DNA from 4 places in the Streptomyces sp. NPDC016851 genome. Region 4 is predicted to be linked to each of the others. Evidence: riboswitches for the same ligand, from Rfam matches in the RefSeq annotation. Region 4 holds a riboswitch; each other region holds the start of a gene.
The links. A riboswitch is a leader RNA that binds a small molecule or an ion and turns the genes downstream of it on or off. The one in region 4 is predicted to bind cyclic di-AMP.
Positions count from the first base shown of each region.

Region 1: linked by a shared signal. The riboswitch ahead of ACZ3I3_RS06865 (transglycosylase SLT domain-containing protein) and the one ahead of ACZ3I3_RS14080 (M23 family metallopeptidase) in region 4 are both predicted to bind cyclic di-AMP.
Region 2: linked by a shared signal. The riboswitch ahead of ACZ3I3_RS09545 (transglycosylase family protein) and the one ahead of ACZ3I3_RS14080 (M23 family metallopeptidase) in region 4 are both predicted to bind cyclic di-AMP.
Region 3: linked by a shared signal. The riboswitch ahead of ACZ3I3_RS18455 (M23 family metallopeptidase) and the one ahead of ACZ3I3_RS14080 (M23 family metallopeptidase) in region 4 are both predicted to bind cyclic di-AMP.

Region 1 covers NZ_JBVHEP010000003.1:320,821-325,856, reverse strand. Annotated here, with positions in the region: gene ACZ3I3_RS06880 (glycosyltransferase family 2 protein) at 1-1,263, opposite strand, end outside; gene ACZ3I3_RS06875 (GNAT family N-acetyltransferase) at 1,296-2,360, opposite strand; gene ACZ3I3_RS06870 (HAD family hydrolase) at 2,553-3,401, shown strand; gene ACZ3I3_RS06865 (transglycosylase SLT domain-containing protein) at 3,365-4,144, opposite strand; cyclic di-AMP (ydaO/yuaA leader) riboswitch at 4,148-4,321, opposite strand; gene ACZ3I3_RS06860 (polyprenyl synthetase family protein) at 4,841-5,036, shown strand, end outside.
Region 2 covers NZ_JBVHEP010000004.1:385,519-390,554, reverse strand. Annotated here, with positions in the region: gene eno (phosphopyruvate hydratase) at 1-670, opposite strand, end outside; gene ACZ3I3_RS09545 (transglycosylase family protein) at 949-1,629, opposite strand; cyclic di-AMP (ydaO/yuaA leader) riboswitch at 1,634-1,800, opposite strand; gene ACZ3I3_RS09540 (transglycosylase family protein) at 2,029-2,988, opposite strand; gene ACZ3I3_RS09535 (cytochrome P450 family protein) at 3,117-4,415, opposite strand; gene ACZ3I3_RS09530 (nucleoside triphosphate pyrophosphohydrolase) at 4,823-5,036, opposite strand, start outside.
Region 3 covers NZ_JBVHEP010000010.1:217,003-222,038, reverse strand. Annotated here, with positions in the region: gene ACZ3I3_RS18465 (SGNH/GDSL hydrolase family protein) at 241-1,026, opposite strand; gene ACZ3I3_RS18460 (DUF6250 domain-containing protein) at 1,172-1,888, opposite strand; gene ACZ3I3_RS18455 (M23 family metallopeptidase) at 2,083-2,991, opposite strand; cyclic di-AMP (ydaO/yuaA leader) riboswitch at 2,996-3,157, opposite strand; gene ACZ3I3_RS18450 (alpha-galactosidase) at 3,469-5,036, opposite strand, start outside.
Region 4 covers NZ_JBVHEP010000007.1:217,381-222,416, forward strand. Annotated here, with positions in the region: gene ACZ3I3_RS14065 (bifunctional acetate--CoA ligase family protein/GNAT family N-acetyltransferase) at 1-1,169, opposite strand, end outside; gene ACZ3I3_RS14070 (HPr family phosphocarrier protein) at 1,346-1,627, shown strand; gene ACZ3I3_RS14075 (GntR family transcriptional regulator) at 1,823-2,518, opposite strand; gene ACZ3I3_RS14080 (M23 family metallopeptidase) at 2,706-3,491, opposite strand; cyclic di-AMP (ydaO/yuaA leader) riboswitch at 3,505-3,668, opposite strand; gene ACZ3I3_RS14085 (M16 family metallopeptidase) at 3,861-5,036, opposite strand, start outside.

The sequences.
Region 1 (5,036 bases), on a different contig from region 4:
GCCGACAGGCCCGTACACCATCCCCCGGCGCTGCAACCGCGACAGCCGCCGCGGCCAGGGATGCGTCCGTGTGTCGTGGTCGCCCGGCGCCCCGCCGCCCTCCGTCTCGCGTACGGCGGTCAGCGCGCGGGCGTGGGCGAGGCCGCGGGGCAGCTTCGCGAGGAACGCGGGCAGCAGCGCGGGGCGGTTCACGAGCACCGCGGTGAGATACGCGGTGAGCCCGGCGCCGTAGCCGTACGCCTGCGTCTCCAAGTCCTGCCAGGTCTCCCGGTGGTGGTGCCACACCAGTGCGGACGGGGTGTAGCGCAGCCGGTGGCCCTCGGCGAGGACGCGGACGAAGCCGTAGAGGTCGTCGCCGCCCCGGGCGGCCGTACCGGCACCGGTGGCCGGGTCGAAACCGCCGACGGAACGCAGGACGGCCGTCCGGAAGGCCATGTTCGCACCGGAGCCGAACCGCCCCGCCGTGAACGGGAACAGCGGCTCGTCGCCCGGCGGCCGCGCCGGGTCGTACGTCCTTGGAGTGAAGCCTTTGGCGAAGCCGCCGTGGCTCTCCAGCAGCACCTGGGCCGGCGTGGTCAGCCGTGCGGGCAGGATCAGCCCGGTGCTGCACCCGAGTCCGGGGTCGGCGGCGAAGGGCGCGGTCAGCTCGGTCAGCCAGCGCGGATCGGCGACCACGTCGTCGTCCGTGAAGGCGACGACCTCGCCGCGCGCGGCCGCGAGACCCGTGTTGTGCGCGACCGCGAGGCCGGGCACCCGCTCGCAGACGTACCGCACACGCTCGGCGTACTTCCGCTCGATGAGCTCCCGCGTCTCGCTCGTCACCGGAGCGTTGTCCACGACGACGATCTCGAACCGCGAATGGTCCTGCGCCAGCAGCGAGTCCAGCGCCCGCGCCAGCTGCCCGGCACGCTCCCGGGTGGCGACGACGACACTCGTGTACGGCGGCTCACCGGCCTCAGGAGTCGGCCGCGCCTTCTCCGGCTCCGCGAGCACGGCCCTCGCCCGCTCAGCGAGCACGGCCCTCGCCCGCTCCGCGAGCACCGCCCTCGGGTCCGCCCCCTGAGGCACCCGCCCGAGCAGCGTCCCGACGGGCCGCCCGTCCCGTCTGACCAGCACGAACACCTCGCCGTGCGTCACCGGCGGGCTCCCCGGGCCCGGTCTGAGCACCACCTCGTCACCGTCGAGGTCCAGCTCGGCGACCTGCACCGCATCGATGTCCAGGAACCGCCGTATCTCCTCCTGCGCACGTGCCGAACGGGCCATGGGCCCCTCCCCCCTCGTCATCAGGATCGTCGTCAGGTACGGCGCAGCCGCGCCGCGCCCTTCAAGGTCCGCGCGGCCAGCGCCGCGAGCCGTGGCCTGCCACGGACGAAGCTGTGCGCGCGGCGCGCCGGCTCGCGGCTCAGCCAGTGCAGCGCCGCGCCCGCCCCCGGTCGCGTCACCGCACCCTCGTACACGGGCAGTTCGCCCGTCTTCAGCGCGTCCTTGTACTCGGCCGCGCCCCGCCCCAGGTCGAGCATGTCGATGCCCTCTGCGGCCGCCGCCTCGGCCATGCGCAGGTGCAGCACCAGACCCGGCGAGTACTTCGCGAACTCCGGGTCGTAGGCCGGGAACCAGCAGGCCAGGACCGATGCCGAGCGCAGTCCGAAGTGTGCGGCCAGCGGCCGCCGGCCGGCGTACAGCACGGACAGCGTGCCGCTGCACTCGGGCGCCCGGGTCTCGGCCAGCCGCCCCACGAGCCGGGTGATCCACTCCCGGGCGAACCGGTCCCGGCGGCCCGTCCTGCGGTACTGCGCCGACTTCCACTCCATGAGCGTGCGCAGCGCGGCCGGCTCGCGCTCGTCGAAGACGAACCGCAGCTCGCCGACCTGCCGGCCCAGCCTGCGCTCCTTGGCCAGGGTGGTCTTCAGGAACTTCGGCGACTGGGCGCGCAGCACCGACTCGTATGTCTCGTAGCCCTTCTCCACGTCGATGACGTAGGTGGCGTGCTCCTCGGCCGCGTACCGGACGAACAGCCGCTGCTCGGCCTCCAGGTTGTCGAAGGCGAAGCTCGACAGCGAGCAGGCCCGCAGCAGTTCGCCCGTGTCCAGACGCAGGCCGGGCCGCAGGATCGCGCCCTGCGCGTCCGAGACGCCCAGCCCGATGGCCCGTCCTTGCCCCAACGGGCCCCGTTCATGGGGCAGGAAGCCGGCCGGCTCCAGCCCCTCGTACACCACCGCGACCCGCGCCCGCGGCTTCACCAGGCCGACGGCTTCGGCGAACTCCGGTTCCATGAAGGGGTTGCGCGGTGTCTCCGACGCCGCGCGCAGCGCGCGCCAGCGCTCCTTCTCCCCCTCGCCGAGCTCCCCGGGCCGAGCCACACGTATGCGCCCACTGCTCAACCTGACCCCCCGATCAAGTCCCCCCTGGACACTTGGAAGGTACCGCCCGAGACGGCCCCACGGGTAGGTAGCGGACCATCTTGTTGCCAACTGGTGCAGAGGCCTTCAACCGGGCAATCGGCGTGCGCCGTGCGATGAAACGAAGGGGCGCGTTGTCCGTATTCTCTGATCATGGCCGCACCCCTCGCATATTCACTCATCGCCACCGACCTGGACGGGACGCTGCTGCGCGGCGACGACACCCTGTCCGACCGGTCCCTCGCCGCACTCACGCGGGTGGTGGACGCCGGTGCCCGGCACCTCGTGGTGACGGGCCGGCCGGCGCCGAGAGTGCGGCCGCTCCTGGACGACCTCGGCTGTACGGGGCTCGCGGTGTGCGGACAGGGCGCGCAGGTGTACGACGCCGGCGCGGACCGGCTGCTGTGGTCCATCACTCTGGACCGGGAGCTGGCGGAGACCGCCCTCGGCAAGATCGAGGCCGAGGTGGGGCAGGTGTACGCCGCGGTCGACCAGGACGGGGTCGACGGCCTCACGCTCATCGAGCCGGGCTACCTGATGCCGCACCCGACCCTGCCGGCGGTGCGGGTCGACCGGCGCGACGACCTGTGGGGCGAGCCCATCAGCAAGGTGCTGCTGCGCCATCCCCACCTGTCGGACGACGAGTTGGCGGCGACGGCCCGCTCGGTGGTCGGTTCACTGGCGACGGTGACGATGTCGGGGCCCGGCACGGTCGAGCTCCAGCCGTGCGGCATCACCAAGGCCACCGGCCTGGCGCTGGCCGCCGAGCACCTGGGGCTGCGGCCGTCGGACACCCTCGCCTTCGGTGACATGCCCAACGACATCCCGATGTTCGACTGGGCCGCCCACGGCGTCGCCATGGCCAACGCCCATCCCGAGCTCAAGGCCGTGGCCGACGAGGTCACCCTGTCGAACGAGGACGACGGCATCGCCGTCGTCCTCGAACGACTGCTGGGCGGGACGGATCAGTACGGGCCGTTGACGTTGTCGATCGAGCCGTAGCGGGCCGCCGCGTAGTTGCAGGCCGCCGTGATGTTGGCGACCGGGTCGTACGGGTCCCACGACGTGCCGTCCACGTGGTAGGCCTGGAAGGTCGGGTCGATGGTCTGGAGCAGACCCTTGGACGGGGTGCCCTTGGCGGCGTTCGAGTCCCAGTTGTTGATCGCCTGGGGGTTGCCGGACGACTCGCGCATGATGTTGCGGTGGATGCCGTCGTACGAACCCGGGATCCCCTTCTGCGCCATGATGTCCAGCGCCTCGCGGATCCAGCCGTCCAGGTTGTTCGCGTAGGTCTTCACGGAGGCCTGGGTGGCCTTGGCGACGCCACCGGCGGGCTTCGCGGCCGGCTTGGCGGGGGCGGAGGACTTGGTCGCCGTCTTCTTCCCGGCGTCCGCCTTGGCCGTCTTCACCGTGAGCTTCAGACCCGGGTGGATCAGCTGCGGGTTGTCGCCGACGGCGGCGCGGTTGTCCTTGTAGAGCTGCTTCCAGCCGCCCGACACGTCGTACTTGTCCGCGATGCGGGCGAGCGAGTCGCCCTTGGTGACGGTGTACGTGAGGGACTTGGCGGGCTGGGCCGCCTGCGGCACGGACTGCGACACGGTGGGTGCGCTCTGGGCCGGCTGGGCGGCGTTGGCCTGCGTCGCGCCGATCAGCGGCAGGGCGAGGGCCGCTCCGCCGGTGCCGGCGGCCATGACGCGACGGGTGAACTGACTGGTTCTGGGGCGACGGTGCTTGCCTCGGGGCATGGGGATGTTCCTCTCCGGCGCCTGCGAGGTGAGCTGTCGGGTTCGGGCCGGGAGGTGCCCGGCCGCGTACGGCGCTGTGCGCTGTACGCGGCTTCACCCCGAGCCGTTCCGCTGCGCGGACCGGCGACTTACCTGGGTCCCCCGCTCCTGCCCTGCGTGAGTGAGTGGGTTCGTGTGGGGTGTCCGGGCGGTGGCAGGATTCGGCGTCCGCCGGACAGGCCCGGAACGTATGCGAGAGCACATGTCGGGAACAAGCACCGGAGTCACATATCGAGCGGTTGACCTTGGTCAGGGGCGTATGGGGCACTTGATCCTTTGCTGGAGCCAAGGCTCAACTTGCGTGCGGCGGAAGGAGGTACGGGCCGGTGCCGGAGTGGGATGTCCCAGGGGATAACGTGATTCAACTCACTGATCACGAGTCCGTGGGGCGATTTGCACTTAGGGGAATTCGCTTATCCAATGCCGCAAATCGTGCATAGCTCGCTATCGGCTGGTAAGTCGATAAATGTCTGTTCTTATGAGCTGATCGAAAACATTGCGGTCGTGATCGGATACCACCCGGCCTGTAACCCTGGGCGCTGGCGGTGATCGAAACGTGACCGGATACGCTGACTCGAGTGATGGCAGCGACCTATCGACAAACCGCGTAATCACCAGCAGACACACCGGCAGACACCAGCAGACAGGAGACCCCTCGTGACCGACGTCGGGCCGTTCGGGCTGAGCGTGCGGGACCAGGCTCTGGAAGCCGATGTCCAGGCCGGGATGGCGGCTGTCGAGGAAGGCTTGCTCGAGGCCACCAAGAGTGAGGTGCCCTTCATCACGGAGGCCGCCCAGCACCTGGTCCGGGCCGGTGGCAAGCGGTTCCGTCCGCTGCTCGTGATGCTCGCCG
Region 2 (5,036 bases), on a different contig from region 4:
CGAGGATGAGGTCGAGGGCCTCGCGGTTGGAGCCGAGGTTCGGGGCGAAGCCGCCCTCGTCGCCGAGGCCGGTGGCCAGGCCCTTGCTCTTCAGGACCTTCTTCAGCGTGTGGTAGACCTCGGCGCCCCAGCGCAGCGCCTCGGAGAAGGACTCCGCGCCGATCGGGGCGATCATGAACTCCTGGATGTCCACGTTGGAGTCGGCGTGCGAGCCGCCGTTCAGGATGTTCATCATCGGCACCGGCAGCAGGTGCGCGTTCGGGCCGCCCAGGTAGCGGAACAGCGGAAGGTCGCTGGCCTCGGAGGCGGCGTGGGCGACGGCGAGGGAGACGCCGAGGATGGCGTTGGCGCCGAGGGAGCCCTTGTTGTCGGTGGCGTCCAGGTCGAACATGGCCTGGTCGATCAGGCGCTGCTCGGTGGCGTCGTAGCCGACGAGCTCCGGGCCGATCTGCTCGATGACCGCGAGGACGGCCTTCTCCACACCCTTGCCGAGGTAGCGGTTCGAGTCGCCGTCGCGCAGCTCGATGGCCTCGAAGGCGCCCGTGGAGGCGCCGGACGGGACGGCGGCACGACCGGTGCTGCCGTCGTCGAGGCCGACCTCGACCTCGACCGTGGGGTTGCCTCGGGAGTCCAGGATTTCCCGGGCTACGACGACGTCGATGGACGGCACGAGCATCTCCTTCTTCATGTGACGCGGGTACGCGGGCCGCGGGGACCCGGCGAGGCGCGGGCCGCGGTGGCTCGCGACATGAGCCTAACCGGCTCCGGGCGATCGGCCACCGGGTCGCCCACCCCATGGACAGAACCGAGAGTAAATTGTTTCCGAACGGAACAAAGCCGGTTCGCAAAGACCGGCAGAAAAGACCGGCAGAAAAAACCCCGCCCCGGTGCGCACGGGGGATGACGCACCGGGGCGGGGAGCCCGTGGGGACGGGGGTGGGCCGCTGCTTACTTCAGGTGCAGCTGCTGGCCCGGGTAGATCAGGTTGGCGTCCGTGATGATGTCCTTGTTCAGCTCGAACAGCTTCTCCCAGCCGCCCTCGACCTTCTCCTCGGTCGCGATGGAGCTGAGGGTGTCGCCCTTGACGACCTTGTACTCGCCGTCGCCCTTCTTGACCTTCTTGCCGGTCGGGGTGGTGACGGTCTTCTGGGTCTTCTGGGTCTGGGCCGGGCGCTCGTCGGAGCGGGAGGCCGGCTGCTGCTCGGTCTGGCGGGTCTCGGTGGAGCCGCTGCTCTGCTCGGAGCCGCCGCTGTAGCCGGCGCTCGACAGGCCCTTGCCGCAGACCGGCCAGGCACCCTTGCCCTGGCTCGCGAGGACCTTCTCGGCGATCTCGATCTGCTGGGACTTGGTGGCCTGGTCGGCGGTGGAGGCGTACTTCGTGCCGCCGTAGCCGGACCAGGTGGAGGCGGAGAACTGCAGACCGCCGTAGTAGCCGTTGCCGGTGTTGATGGACCAGTTGCCGCCGGACTCGCACTGGGCGACGGCGTCCCACTCGGAGGCGGTGGCGGCGGAGGCGTTGCCGGCCGCCATCAGCGGGGCGGCGACGGCGGCACCGGTGACACCGGCGATGGCGATGACCCGAGAGGCCTTGGACGGACGGCGGTGCGTGCCCTTGCCGGAAAACAGCATGGAGAGATCCCCTCACCGACGCCTACGAGGTGAGCTGTCGGGTTCGGGCCGGTTGAGTTGCCCGGCCGCGTCCCTCCCGGGACGCGGCTTCACCCCAAGCCCTTCCGGCACAACCGGCCGGTAGGGCACTTACCTTGGGTCCCCCGCTCCTGCCTACGGCGCTTGACGCGACGACTGTTCCCGTGCGGCCGCTGGCAGGATTCGGCGTTGCGGCAGCCGGGGCTCGTGGTGACGAGCGGTCATGACCGTAGACATGCGATCCGCGGAATTTCAAAGACGATCAGGGCTTCTGAGATCTATCTCTCACCGCACCGATAAGGGACATTAGCCGCGAACGGTGACGTGAACTCGCACGGTTTCGGGGTGACTTCCACCCCCGTTTCCGTACTGCCCCACCGGCTACCGCTCGTCCGCTTCGACCCCTACCGTGAGCTTCTGACCGGGGCGGATGAGGTTCGGGTCGGTGCCGACGGCCGTCTCGTTCCCGACGTAGAGCGCGCGCCATCCGCCGCTGACATCAAGAGAGTTCGCGATGGACCAGAGGCTGTCGCCGGGGCGGACGGTGTAGGAGCCGTCCGTCGCCTCCCGGGCGGCCTCGCCGTCGCGCGAGGCGTGCCGTCCGGCGGAGCCGGAGGAACGGCCGTCCTCGGCCTTGGCGTCCTCGTCGGCGCTGGGGCCGCGGTGGCGGCCGGAAGTGGTGTCGGACGGGGCTGAAGAGCGGTCGTCCTGTGGCGACTTGGCGGGCTCGTCACGCTCCGGAGTGGGCGACGGGGAGCTGCCGGGCTCCTGGTCCTGCGACTGATCCCGTGACTGGTCCTGCGACTGGTCCGGGGACTGCTCCTGCGACTGCTCCTGTGACTGCTCCGTCGAGGGATCGGCAGAATCAGGCGACTTGTCGGAGTTGGTGGTTTCGTCCGACTCGGAGGAGTCGAGCAGTCCGGGTGAGTCCGTCGGAGCGGACGAGTCGGACGTGTCCGAGCCCTTGTCCTGTTCGAGGCCGGAGAGCAGACCGCAGGTGCGCCAGGCGCCGACCCCCTGGTCGGCGAGGATTCTCTCGGCCACGGCTATCTGCTGGGAGCGGCTGGCCAGGTCGGCACTCGGGGCGTAGTCGAGGCCGCCGTGGTTCTCCCAGTCCTCCTGGGACAACTGGAGGCCGCCGAAGTATCCGTTGCCGCTGTTCTGGCTCCAGGCGCCGCCGGTCTCGCAGTCCGCGACCCGGTCCCAGGTCGTGCCGTCGGCCGCGCTGGCACCGGAGGCTCCGAGGAGCGGGATCGCGATGGCGGAGCCGGTGACCCCGGCCGCGACGAGGAGAGCCGGAGCCTGGCGGGGGCGACGGTGCCGACCGTTCCCGGAGAGCATACGGAGACCTTTCGCGAGACAGCAGTGACCGGCGCGGCGCAGGGTCCCCCGGGCCGCGCTGATGATGGGTGAACGTATCGGCAGACGATCACTTGTCACAAGTTCATGCCGCGCAGATCACGTGAAGATCACAGGTCTGACGGCGTGTCATGTTTAGCCGGTGAGAACTCCACCGGCAGCGTGCGCAGCCCGCGCATGATGAGGCCGCCGCGCCATCTCAGCTCGGCCGGATCCGCCGCCAGCCGCAGGTCCGGGAGGCGGGTGAGAAGCGTGGCGAGCGCGGTCTGGCCCTCCAGACGGGCGAGCGGGGCGCCGAGGCAGTAGTGGATGCCGTGGCCGTAACCGAGGTGCTGGTTGTCGCGGCGGGCGAGGTCGAGCACGTCCGGACCGGCGAACCGCTCCGGGTCCCGGTCCGCGGCGGCCAGGACGACGAGGACCGGGTCGCCGGGCGCGATCTGCTGCCCGCCGATGGTGAGGGGCTGGGTGGCGAACCGCCAGGTGGCGAGTTCGACGGGGCCGTCGAAGCGCAGGAGTTCCTCGACGCCGGTCTCCAGGAGGCCGGTCTCCCCGGCGGCGAGGGACGCCTGGAGGCGTGCGCGCTGCTCGGGGTGGGTGAGCAGGGCGTAGGTGCCGTTGCCGATCAGGTTCACGGTCGTTTCGAAGCCGGCGAACAGAAGGATGAAGGCCATGGCCGCGGCCTCGTTCTCCGTGAGGTGCTCACCGTGGTCGGAGGCGCGGATGAGGCCGGAGATGAGGTCCTCGCCGGGGGCGGGCTCGTCGGGCAGCGCCTCCCGCTTGCGGTGGATGAGGTCGGCGAGGTAGCCGCGCATCTTCTTCACGGACCGCGCCACGCCGCCCCTGGGCCCGCCCTGATGACGGATCATCATCCCCGCCCAGTCGCGGAAGTCGTCCTGGTCCTCGCGGGGGACGCCGAGCAGGTCGCAGATGGCGTAGATGGGGAGCGGGAACGCGAACTCGTGGATGAGGTCGGCGGACCCCTTCCGCGCGAACCCGTCGATGAGGGTGTCGGTGAGCTCCTGCACCCGCGGCGCGAACTCGGCGACCCGGCGGGGCGTGAACGCCTTGGAGACGAGCCGCCGCAGCCGGGTGTGGTCCGGCGGGTCGATGTTGAGCAGATGCGTCATCAGCTCGGCCTTGCGCTCGCCGGGGATCCCGGTCTTGCCCTTGGCGTGCGCGGGCTCGTCGTGATGCGCGGGGTTCTTGGAGAGCCGGTGGTCGGCGAGCGCTTGCTTGGCGTCTGCATACCGCGTGACCAGCCAGGCCTCCACGCCGCTGGGCAGCTTGGTCCGGTGCACGGGGGCGTGCTCGCGGAGCCAGGCGTAGGCGGGGTAGGGGTTGCTCGCGAACTCCCAGGTGAAGAGGTCGGGAGCGGCGGCCGGGGTGCTGGGCTGGGGCTGGTCGGTCACTCCCCGACGGTATCCGGCTCCCGCCCCCCTCCCCTCCCTCGGCCGGTCCCAGCGGTCCTCCGCCTCCCTGCCCGGCCCTGACCCGGCCGGTCTCAGCCGTTCTCCCCCCCTGTGCCCTGCCCCTGGCCGGTCTCAGCCACCCTTCGCCTCTTATGTCTGCGCCCGGCCGATCTCAGCGCTACTCCGCCCCTTGGGTCTGCCCCCGGCCGATCTCAGCCCTGCTCCGCCTCTTGTGTCTGCCCCCGGCCGATCTCAGCCCTGCTCCGCCCCTTGCGCCTGCCCGGCCGGTCTCAGCCCTGCTCCGCCCCTTGCGCCTGCCCCGGCCGATCTCAGCCCTGCTCCGCCTCTCGTGTCTGCCCCCGGCCGATCTCAGCCCTGCTCCGCCCCTTGCGCCTGCCCGGCCGGTCTCAGCCCTGCTCCGCTTCCCTGATCGCGTCCCGGTACGCGCGGGCCGCCGCTCGCAGGGCCGCCTCCGGGTCGACGCCCTCCGCCTCCGCGCGGACGGCCAGGGCCAGCAGGTCGTAGCCGAGGCCCTCCACCGGCGGGAGCGGTATGTCCAGGCCGGCGGTGCGGGCCCGGGACGCCAGCTTGGCGGCGAGGGCCAGGCCGGGCTGGCCGAGG
Region 3 (5,036 bases), on a different contig from region 4:
TTCAGGGCCGCGGCCGCCGAATGCCGCCTTCACGGGGTTCGCCTCGCCGTAATCACCCGTTCGAGCACATCGAGCCGAGCCGAACCGGCGCGGGGTGCTGCCGGCGGCTACCCGGGACGGGGGGTGCGCAGCCCGGCGGAGCGGGGTGCCGCTGCGCCCACCCGTGCCGCCTGGGGGCACCTCCCAGGCCCTTAAGGCACTGGGGGAGGCACGACTGCCCGCAGCGGCGGCCGGCGGCAGCTAAGCCACCGCAGCGATCCGCATCCGGATGTCCTCCGGCGACAACGCACCCTTCGCCGTCACATGATCCCCCGACGACTCCCCACGCAGCCGCCGCCCGATCCACGGCACCAGAAACTCCCGCGCCCAGTGCACGTCGTCCCGGCGGACCTCGAGCGGCCCCCGAGCCGGCAACGGCGGCCACGGCTGCTCCGGGTCCGCCGGAACCTCCAGCCCGAGCACCTGCCCCGCGCGGAGCGCCACCCGCGTGTGCCCCTCCGGCGACAGGTGCAGCCGGTCGGCGTCCCAGGCCCTGCGGTCCTGGACACTGCGCAGGGACCACAGGTCGAGCACCGGGCAGCCGTACCGGTCGGCGATGGCCCGCACATGCCCGTTGTACGTCGCGATCTTGCCGCGCAAGTGCTTGAGCACGGGCATCCCACGCGTGTCGAACCCGGTCGTCACCATCACCGTGCCGGCCACGGCGGTGAGCCGCACCAGGGCCCGCTCGAAGCGCTCGGCCACCTCGTCCGGGTCGGTACCCGGCCGGAGGATGTCGTTGCCCCCGGCACAGAACGAGACGAGGTCCGGGGCCATTTCGACGGCCCGCGGAACCTGGTCCGCCACGATCTGGTCGAGGAGTTTCCCGCGCACGGCGAGGTTGGTGTAGTGGAAGTCGCCTTCGGGCCGGCGGTCGGCGAGCAGGACGGCGAACCGGTCGGCCCAGCCGACGAACGCCCCGTCGGGGCCGGGATCACCGACGCCCTCGGTGAAGCTGTCCCCCACCGCCACGTACGACCCGATCACTGCTGTGCTGTCACTCTTCGAATCGTCTGCCACAGCAGCACATGATTCACCTTCCAATGTGACCTACGCGACCGTAGGAAAGGGTTGACGGGCGGTGAGATAAGCCACTCCCCAAGTGTTCACCAACTCCGGAATAGGACACCTGTCAGCGATGTTGGGGGTTCAGTCGCCACACCCGGAATCCTGTGATCCGGAAGTGACTCCACACGGTCCGGAAGCCGAAGTGCCCACTCGTGTACGGCTCCGGATCGCGGTAGTCGAAGACGAGCCTCCCGTTGTTCCACCACCGCACCGTCGAACCGTCGGAGACGATCCGCACGCGGTTCGGCTCACCCGGCACCAGCAGCGGCTCGGTGTAGTCGTAGACCAGGGGCCGGACACCGGGCTGCCCGACGTACCGCCGCAGCCGGGTCGTGGTGTTGTAGTTGGCACCGTAACCGGCGTAGTACGTCGTCAGGTGGTCGTACTCCTCCAGCGCCCCACCGCGCGGCGTCGCGAAGAGGTCGCCCGGGGAGCGGACGTCGGTCGCGTTCCAGAAGTTGTTGAGGTCCGAGACTCGGTCGTTGGCCCCACCCTCGGAGACCGGCGTGGCGGTGTACTCGAGGACGTACGGCCCTTCGAGCCGCTGCCTGAACCATACGGTCGCCCCGCTCGGCACGTCGATCTCCAGAACGCCACGGGACGCGGTGACGGTGCCACCGTTCTGGAGTTCGGTAGCCCACTGGGCGAGACCGTGACAGAAGTCGTCCCGGGCGATGAGGCGGCGGTGCCGGGGCGCGGCGTGGGCGGTGCCCGTCGGGACGAGGGCCGCCGCGGCGGCTCCGGCGGCCAGGGTTGCGAACGCTCTGCGAGTGGTCGGCACGGGACAGGTCTCCTTGGGGATCCGCCTGGAAGGCTCCAGAAAGCGCTTGCGCTCCGGACGGGATCACTGTGTCCCAACTGCCGCCCGCTGTCGATCCCTTGGGACGGTCGGAAGGTGCGCGCACACCGAAGGCCGGACCCGGGGATCGGGGTCCGGCCTTCGGTCGCGTGTCAGGCAGGTGGTGACGCGGTCGGTCAGCCGACGGAGACGCCGTGCGAGCGCAGGAAGGCGACCGGGTCCACGTCCGAGCCGTAGTCCGGCGTGGTGCGGATCTCGAAGTGCAGGTGCGGTCCGGTCACGTTGCCGGTGGCGCCGGACAGGCCGATCTGCTGCCCGGCGCTCACGGTCTGGCCGGCCGAGACGGAGAGCGAGGACAGGTGGGCGTACTGCGCGTAGCTGCCGTCGTTCAGCCTGATGACGACCTGGTTGCCGTACGCGCCGCCCCACCCGGCGGAGACGACCGTGCCCGCGCCGACGGCCTTGAGCGAGGTGCCCGTCGGGACGACGAAGTCGACACCCGTGTGGTAGCCGCTGGACCACATGCTGCCGGACATCCGGTACGGGGTGCCGACGGTGGCACCGTCCACCGGGGCGCTGTAGCCGCTGGAGGTCGCGGCGGCGGGCTTGGCGGCGGCCGGCTTCGAGGGCGACTCGGCGGCGGACGACTTCGAGGCCGAGGACTTCGAGGGCTTGGAGGCCGAGGCCTTCGACGGGGCCGGGGACTCGCTCGCCGCCGCCTTCTTGCCGACCGCCAGCTTCAGCCCCGGGTGGATCAGCGACGGGTCGTCACCGATGGCGTCACGGTTGTCCGAGTAGAGCTTCTTCCAGCCGCCGTCGACGTTCTGCTCGTCGGCGATCTTCGCGAGGTAGTCACCGGCCCGCACGGTGTACGAGCGGGCGCCCGTGGCCTTTTCGGTGGCCTTCTTCTCGGCGGCCGGCGCGGACTGGACGGCCTTTTCCGGAGCCGACTGCGGGGTGGCGGCGTGGGCGCCGGTGGCCCCCATGAGCGGAAGGGCGAGAGCGGCCCCACCGGTTCCGGCGACGGCGATGGAGCGGGTGAAACGCTGGGACTTCGGGCGGCGATGCTTACCCTTCGCGGGCATGGCGAATTCCTCTCCGTCGCCTGCGAGGTGAGCTGTCGGGTTCGGACTGGAGATGCCCGGCCGCGCCGAGGCGCGGCTTAACCCCAAGCCGTTCCGGGAACCGGAACAGGCGTCTTACCTGTGGGTCCCCCGCTCCTGCCGTACGTCGGGTCAGTGTGTGCGGGCTCCGGGCGGCGGCAGGATTAGGCGTCCGTCCGGATTGGTGGGGAACGTAAGCGACCAGGACGCAAAGGGACAAGCTCGCGGTTGCCTGTGACGGCCTTTTTCTTGACGCGCCGACATTTTTTCCGTCACGGAGCGTGGATTACCGATCTCCAGCCTCCCGCAATCTCCCTGAATAACGCCGGAATTACGTGCACATGGCAACAACACATCGTCACGAATATGACGATGCTCACGCACCCCGGCCTCATCTCCTTTACAGCCGGGGCACGTTATACCTAAACAGTCGAAGCGCTCCCTATTCGGACAGAAGGGCTACTTGCGCTTAAGCCGGACCACGGTGGCGTCCAGATCGCCGCGCAGACCGACCCGCAGCCCGTGATGGAGCAGCACGGCTCCCCGGTGAACTTCGCCCGTTTCGCGGCATTCGTACGACGCCGCCGGGTCGAGACCCCGCAACCGGAGCGCCGGAACGGGCTCGCCGTAGCGCTGCGCCTGGAGCCAGGCGAGGACGACGGTCTCCTCGCCGAGGACGTACTGAACGGCGCTCAGGCCGCCCTCCGGCGGGCGCAGCCGGTACAGGTCGCCGCGCTGCACCACGGGCCGGATCTCCTTGTAGAGCTCCACCCAGTCCCGCGCCTCGGCGAGCTCCTCCTCCGTCCACCGGGTGAGGTCACCGCCGACCCCGAGCACCCCGGCCATGGCGCTGACGAACCGGAACCTCAGGGAGCTGGCCCGCTGGTTGAGCATGGCGTTCGGGCTGTCGGTGACCCAGGCGGCCATGACCCGGGCCGGGTGGATCTGGCTGAAGCCGTGCTGGATGGCGAGCCGGTCGAGCGGGTCGGTGTTGTCCGAGGTCCACACCTGGTCCGTACGGCCGAGCACACCGAGGTCGATCCGGCCGCCGCCGCCCGAGCAGGACTCGAAGGCCACCCCGGGGTGGGCGGCCCGCAGCCGGTCCAGCAGGGCGTACAGGGCGTGCACGTGGTCGACCCAGAGCCGCTGCGGGTAGGAGTCGTCCGGCCACCCGGCGTCGGTGAAGCAGCGGTTGAAGTCCCACTTGACGTAGTCGATCGGCGCGCTGGAGAGGAGCCCGTCGAGCTGCTCCCAGAGGTACTCCTGGACGTCCTCGCGGGCGAGGTTCAGTACGAGCTGATTGCGGAACTCCGTCCGCTTTCGTCCCGGTTGGTACTGCACCCAGTCCGGGTGCGCGCGGTACAGCTCGCTGTCCGGGTTGACCATCTCCGGCTCGACCCAGATGCCGAACTGCATGCCGAGGCCGTGCACGTGCTCGGCGAGCGGCTTCAGGCCGCCCGGGAAGCGGTCGGGGTTGGGGGCCCAGTCGCCGAGTCCGGCACGGTCACTGGTGCGCGTCCCGAACCACCCGTCGTCGACCACGAACAGCTCGACACCCATGGCGGCGGCCCGCTCGGCGAGCGCCCGCTGCTGCTCCTCGGAGATGTCGAACTCGGTGGCCTCCCACGAGTTGAACAGCACCGGCCGGTCCTGGTCCGCGTCCGGGATCACGTACGTCCGCTGATAGGCGTGCCAGGCGCGGCTGGCCCCGCCGTGCCCGCCGTCGCTCCAGAGCCCGGCGAAGACGGGAGTCGTGTACGACTCCCCCGTGCCCAGCATCAGCAGGCCCGATTCGTCGTAGCCGGCCCCGCCGGTGATCTGCACGCGTGCGTCCGGGAGCTGGGCCACGGCGATCCGCCATGACCCGGACCAGCCCAGGGCGCATGCGTAGACCTCGCCGTGCTCCTCGGTCGCGTCGGTGTCGAGCGCGACCCACGGCAGGTGCTGGTGACCGGTGTGGCCGCGGCGGCTGCCGATGACCCTCTCGCCGTGGGTGAGGTCGGAGCGCTCCAGCCGGGACTCGGCAC
Region 4 (5,036 bases):
CCCGTGACGCCGCCGCCGCGCCGGTGCAACCGGGACAGCAGGGCGATGCCGATGGCGCCGGACTGGGCGAACAGGCCGATCCGGCCCGGGCGCGGCGTCTCGGGCGCGAGGGAGGCGTTGAGCCGCACCCGCGGCGAGGTGTTGATGATGCCGAAGGCGTTGGGCCCGATGATCCGCATGCCGTACGTGCGCGCCTGCCGCACGAGCTCGCGCTGGCGTTCGCGCCCCTCGGTGCCGCTCTCGGCGTATCCGGCGGAGACGACGACCAGCCCCTGCACGCCGTGTTCGCCGCACTCGGTGACGACCTCGGGCACGTGGTCGGCCGGCACGGCGACGACCGCGAGGTCGACCGGGCCGTCGATGTCCCGCACCGAGCGGTGGGCGGGGACCCCGTCGAGCTCCTTCTGTCCCTCGGGCAGTGCCTTGTTCACGGCGTAGAGGCGGCCGGTGTACCCGGCGTCGCGGATGTTGCCGAGGACGCTGCGGCCCACGCCGCCCGGGGTACGCCCCGCTCCGATGACGGCGACCGAGCCGGGCGCGAGCAGCCGCTGCACGGAGCGGGCCTCGGCGCGGTGCTCGCGCGCGTACTGCACGGCGAGGGAGCGGTCGGTGGGTTCGAGGTCGAACTCCAGACGGACGACGCCGTCCTCGAAGCTGCGCTTCTGGGTGTACCCGGCGTCCGTGAACACCTTGATCATCTTGTTGTTGGCGGGCAGCACCTCGGCGGCGAAGCGGCGGATGCCGCGCTCGCGGGCGACGGCGGCGATGTGCTCGAGGAGGGCGGAGGCGACGCCCCGGCCCTGATGGGCGTCCTGTACGAGGAAGGCGACCTCGGCTTCGTCGGCGGGTGCGGACGCGGGCGTTCCGTCCGCGCCGATCCGGTCGTAGCGTACGGTGGCGATGAACTCGCCGCCGACTGTGGCCGCGAGTCCCACCCGGTCCACAAAGTCGTGGTGCGTGAAGCGGTGGACGTCCTTGGCGGACAGGCGAGGGTACGGCGCGAAGAAGCGGTAGTACTTCGACTCGTCGGAGACCTGCTCGTAGAAGCTGACCAGGCGCTCGGCGTCATCAACGGTGATGGGCCGGATGCGCGCGGTGCCACCGTCGCGCAGCACCACGTCGGCTTCCCAGTGGGCGGGATACTCGTGCCGGTCCGGCGAGGTCTGCATGGGCCCCAGAGTACGTCTGGCGTCTGACAACGGCGCGAGGCAGTCTGTGGAGGGCGTCAGTCGGGTCGAGGCCGCGATCCGACGGCACCCCGGGCGGTACACCAGGACCGCTCCGGCGCAGCTTCACGTATGGGAAACTGGTCTAGACAACCCTGAAAACCGAAGGGCAGCAACACATGGCTGAGCGCCGCGTCAACGTCGGCTGGGCCGAGGGCCTCCACGCCCGCCCCGCCTCCATCTTCGTCCGAGCCGCCACGGCCGCAGGCGTCCCGGTGACGATCGCCAAGGCAGACGGCAACCCCGTCAACGCGGCCTCCATGCTGGCCGTCCTCGGCCTCGGTGCCCAGGGCGGCGAGGAGATCGTCCTCGCCTCCGACGCCGAGGGTGCGGACGCCGCCCTGGACCGGCTGGCGAAGCTGGTCTCCGAGGGTCTCGAGGAACTGCCCGAGACCGTCTGAGCATTCTTTCGCGCCTGATCCGGTACCCCCGGCCCGGCGCAACCAGAAGGGCTCGTCCGAATTCATCGGGCGAGCCCTTCGCCATTCCCGGCCACGGCCCGCCATTTCCGGTCACGGGCGGCCGCGTATTTCCCGTTCCCGGGCAACAGAAATAATCCCCCGCGAATTACCTTCTCTTTGTATACGGCTCTCGTGTTAATGCCGCAGGCTCGCCGTGTTTACGGGATGTTGCGAGTTCCTCACACGCTCGGCCCGCTCCCCGGCGGAGCCGAAACGCAGCCGGTGCGCGGCCGTCGCGCGCTCGGTGTGCAGCGCCGTGACCGCCCGCGCGCGCTCACTGTCCCCGCGCGCCACCGCGTCCACGATCGCGCCGTGCTCGGTCCAGGACTCCACGGGCCCGGCCGGCGCCTCGACGGTGTACATCCAGGCGATCTTGTGGCGGAGCTGGGTCAGCATCGAGGTCAGCGCGGGGCTGCCGGAGGCCTGTGCGAGCGTCTCGTGGAACCAGCCGCCCAGGGAGCGCAGGTCGTCGCTGTTGCCCCGGCGGGCGCGCTCCTGGCCGAGCCTGACCAGGCCGCGCAGGACCTTCAGATGGGCCTCGGTGCGGCGCTGGGCGGCGCGGGCCGCGCCGAGCGGCTCCAGCAGCAACCGCATCTCCAGCAGGTCGGCGGCCTCCTGCTCGGTGGGTTCGGCGACGCACGCGCCCGCGTGCCGCCGGGTGACCACGAAGCCCTCGGCCTCCAGGGTGCGCAGGGCCTCCCGGACGGGGACGCGCGAGACACCGTAGCGGCGGGCGAGGAGTTCCTCGGTCAGCCGGCCGCCGCGTTCGTAGACACCCGCGACGATGTCGTCCCGGATGGCCGTGCACACCGAGTGCGCCGGAATGCGCATGACCGACCTCCGTTTAATCCCCGTGAAACGTCGACGAGTGACACGTGTTCCGTGACTCTATTGCAATGAGCCGGAATTTCCGACGGCGGACCGGAATCCAGGGATATTTTTTGGACAGCCGGGCGTCACAAACGCCGAAAGCCCCGGCTCGGGGAGCCGGGGCCTCGGGAAGCGGAGTGGTACGCCGTCAGATGCTCACGCCGTGCGAGCGGAGGTAGGCGACCGGGTCGATGTCCGAGCCGTACTCGGGGCTCGTACGGGCCTCGAAGTGCAGGTGCGCACCGGTGACGTTGCCGGTCGCGCCGGACAGGCCGATCTGCTGGCCGGGGGTGACCTTCTGGCCCACCGAGACGCTGATGGACGACAGGTGGCCGTACTGGGTGTACGTGCCGTCGTTCATCTTGATCACGATCTGGTTGCCGTAGGAGCCGCCCCAGCCGGCCTCGACGACCTCGCCCATGCCGACCGCGTGGACGGAGGTGCCGCTGGCGGCGTGGAAGTCGACACCGGTGTGGCTGCCGGAGGACCACAGGCCGCTGCTGGCCTGGTAGGCGGTGGAGACGTACGAGCCGGAGATCGGGGGCACGAACGTGTTGAGGCGCTTGCGCTCGGCCTCGCGGGCGGCGCGCTCCTTGGCCTCGCGGGCCTTCTCGGCGGCCTCCTTGGCCTCCTTGGCCGCCTCGGCGGCCCGCTCGCGGGCGGCCTCCTCGGCCTTCTTCTTGGCGGCGGCCTCCTCGGCGGCCTGCTTCTGGGCGGCGGCCTGGGCGTCGATCTGCTGGGCCACGGTGTCGCCCATGGTGACGACGGGGGTGAGGCCGGTCTGCTCGACGGCGGGCTCTGCGGCGAAGGCCGGGGCGGCCACGGTGCCGATGACACCGGTGGTGGCGAGGGCCGCGACGCCCGCCGCGCGGGCGGTGCCGCGCTGCATCCGGCTGGGACGACGGTGCTTCCCGGTGGCGCGGGTGAACGCCATGGAGTGCCTGGTCCTTTCCTTCCTTCTCGCCTACCGGGTTAGCTGACGGGTTCGGAGCAGGAAGGTCTCCTACGGACCCCCTCGCGGCTCGCGCGGGCGTCCGATTCACCCCAGGGACTGCGGTGGGTCCCCGGCTCCCCTGGCTCGCGCCGTACGGGGACTCGGCGATGACTGTCCGGTGCCGCGGGTGCGGCGCACTGCCTGACGAACAGCCCGGACGAACCTAAGCGGGGCCACTTTCAATTCCCAAACGGATCCCGGTTTTTGTAGCGCATCCCACAGGGCAGACAGGCAACCTCCGCACCAATTCGGGCATAAAGGAGCCCTGGTGCCTTAGAAGACAACCAGGGCCCCTGCGCGCGTGTGCTCCTACTCGGCGGCGACGACCGAGACTTCGCCGATGCCCAGGGCCTCGACCGGGCCCTTGATCTGCGCCGCGTCACCGACGAGCACGGTCACCAGCCGGTCCACCGGGAAGGCGCTGACGGCCGCCGCGGTGGCCTCCACGGTGCCGGTCGCGGCGAGCTGCCGGTACAGCGTGGCCTGGAAGTCGTCGGGCAGGTGCTGCTCGACCTGGTCGGCCAGCGTGCTCGCGACGGCCGCCGCCGTCTCGTACTTCAGCGGCGCCACGCCGACCAGGTTCTGCACGGCGACGTCCCGCTCGGCGTCGGTCAGCCCCTCGGCGGCGAGCGTGCGCAGCACCGTCCAGAGGTCCTGGAGGGCGGGGCCGGTGTTGGGCGTGTCCACGGAGCCGCTGATGGCGAGCATCGCGGCACCGGTCCCGTCCGGGGCGGACCTGAGGACCTGGCCGAACGCCCGCACCCCGTAGGTGTAGCCCTTCTCCTCGCGCAGCACGCGGTCCAGGCGGGAGGTGAGGGTGCCGCCGAGGCAGTACGTGCCGAGCACCTGCGCGGGCCACACGCGGTCGTGCCGGTCCGGGCCGATCCGGCCGATCAGCAGCTGCGTCTGTACGGCGCCGGGGCGGTCCACGATGACGACCCTGCCCGTGTCGTCGGCCGTCACCGGCGGCACCGGGCGCGGCTCGGCCGCGGAGCCGGTCCAGGCGCCCAGCGTGTCGCCGAGCAGGGCGTCGAGGTCGATGCCGGTGAGGTCGCCGACGACCACGACCGTGGCCGTGGCGGGCCTGACGTGCCTCTCGTAGAAGGCGCGTACGGCCGCGGAGTCGATCGCTACGACCGTCTCCTCGGTGCCCTGGCGGGGCCGCGACATGCGCGAGTCCGACGGGAACAGCTCCTTGGAGAGCTCCTTGGCGGCACGGCGGGCGGGGTTGGCCAGCTCGTGCGGGATCTCGTCGAGGCGGTTGCGGACCAGCCGCTCGACCTCGCTGTCCGCGAACGCGGGGGCCCTCAGGGCGTCGGCGACCAGGCCGAGCCCCTTGGCGAGCCGGGAGGCCGGCACCTCCAGGCTGAGCCGGACGCCGGGGTGGTCGGCGTGCGCGTCGAGGGTGGCGCCGGCGCGCTCCAGCTCGGCGGCGAAGTCCTCGGCGGAGTGCTTGTCGGTGCCCTCGGAGAAGGCCCGGGCCAT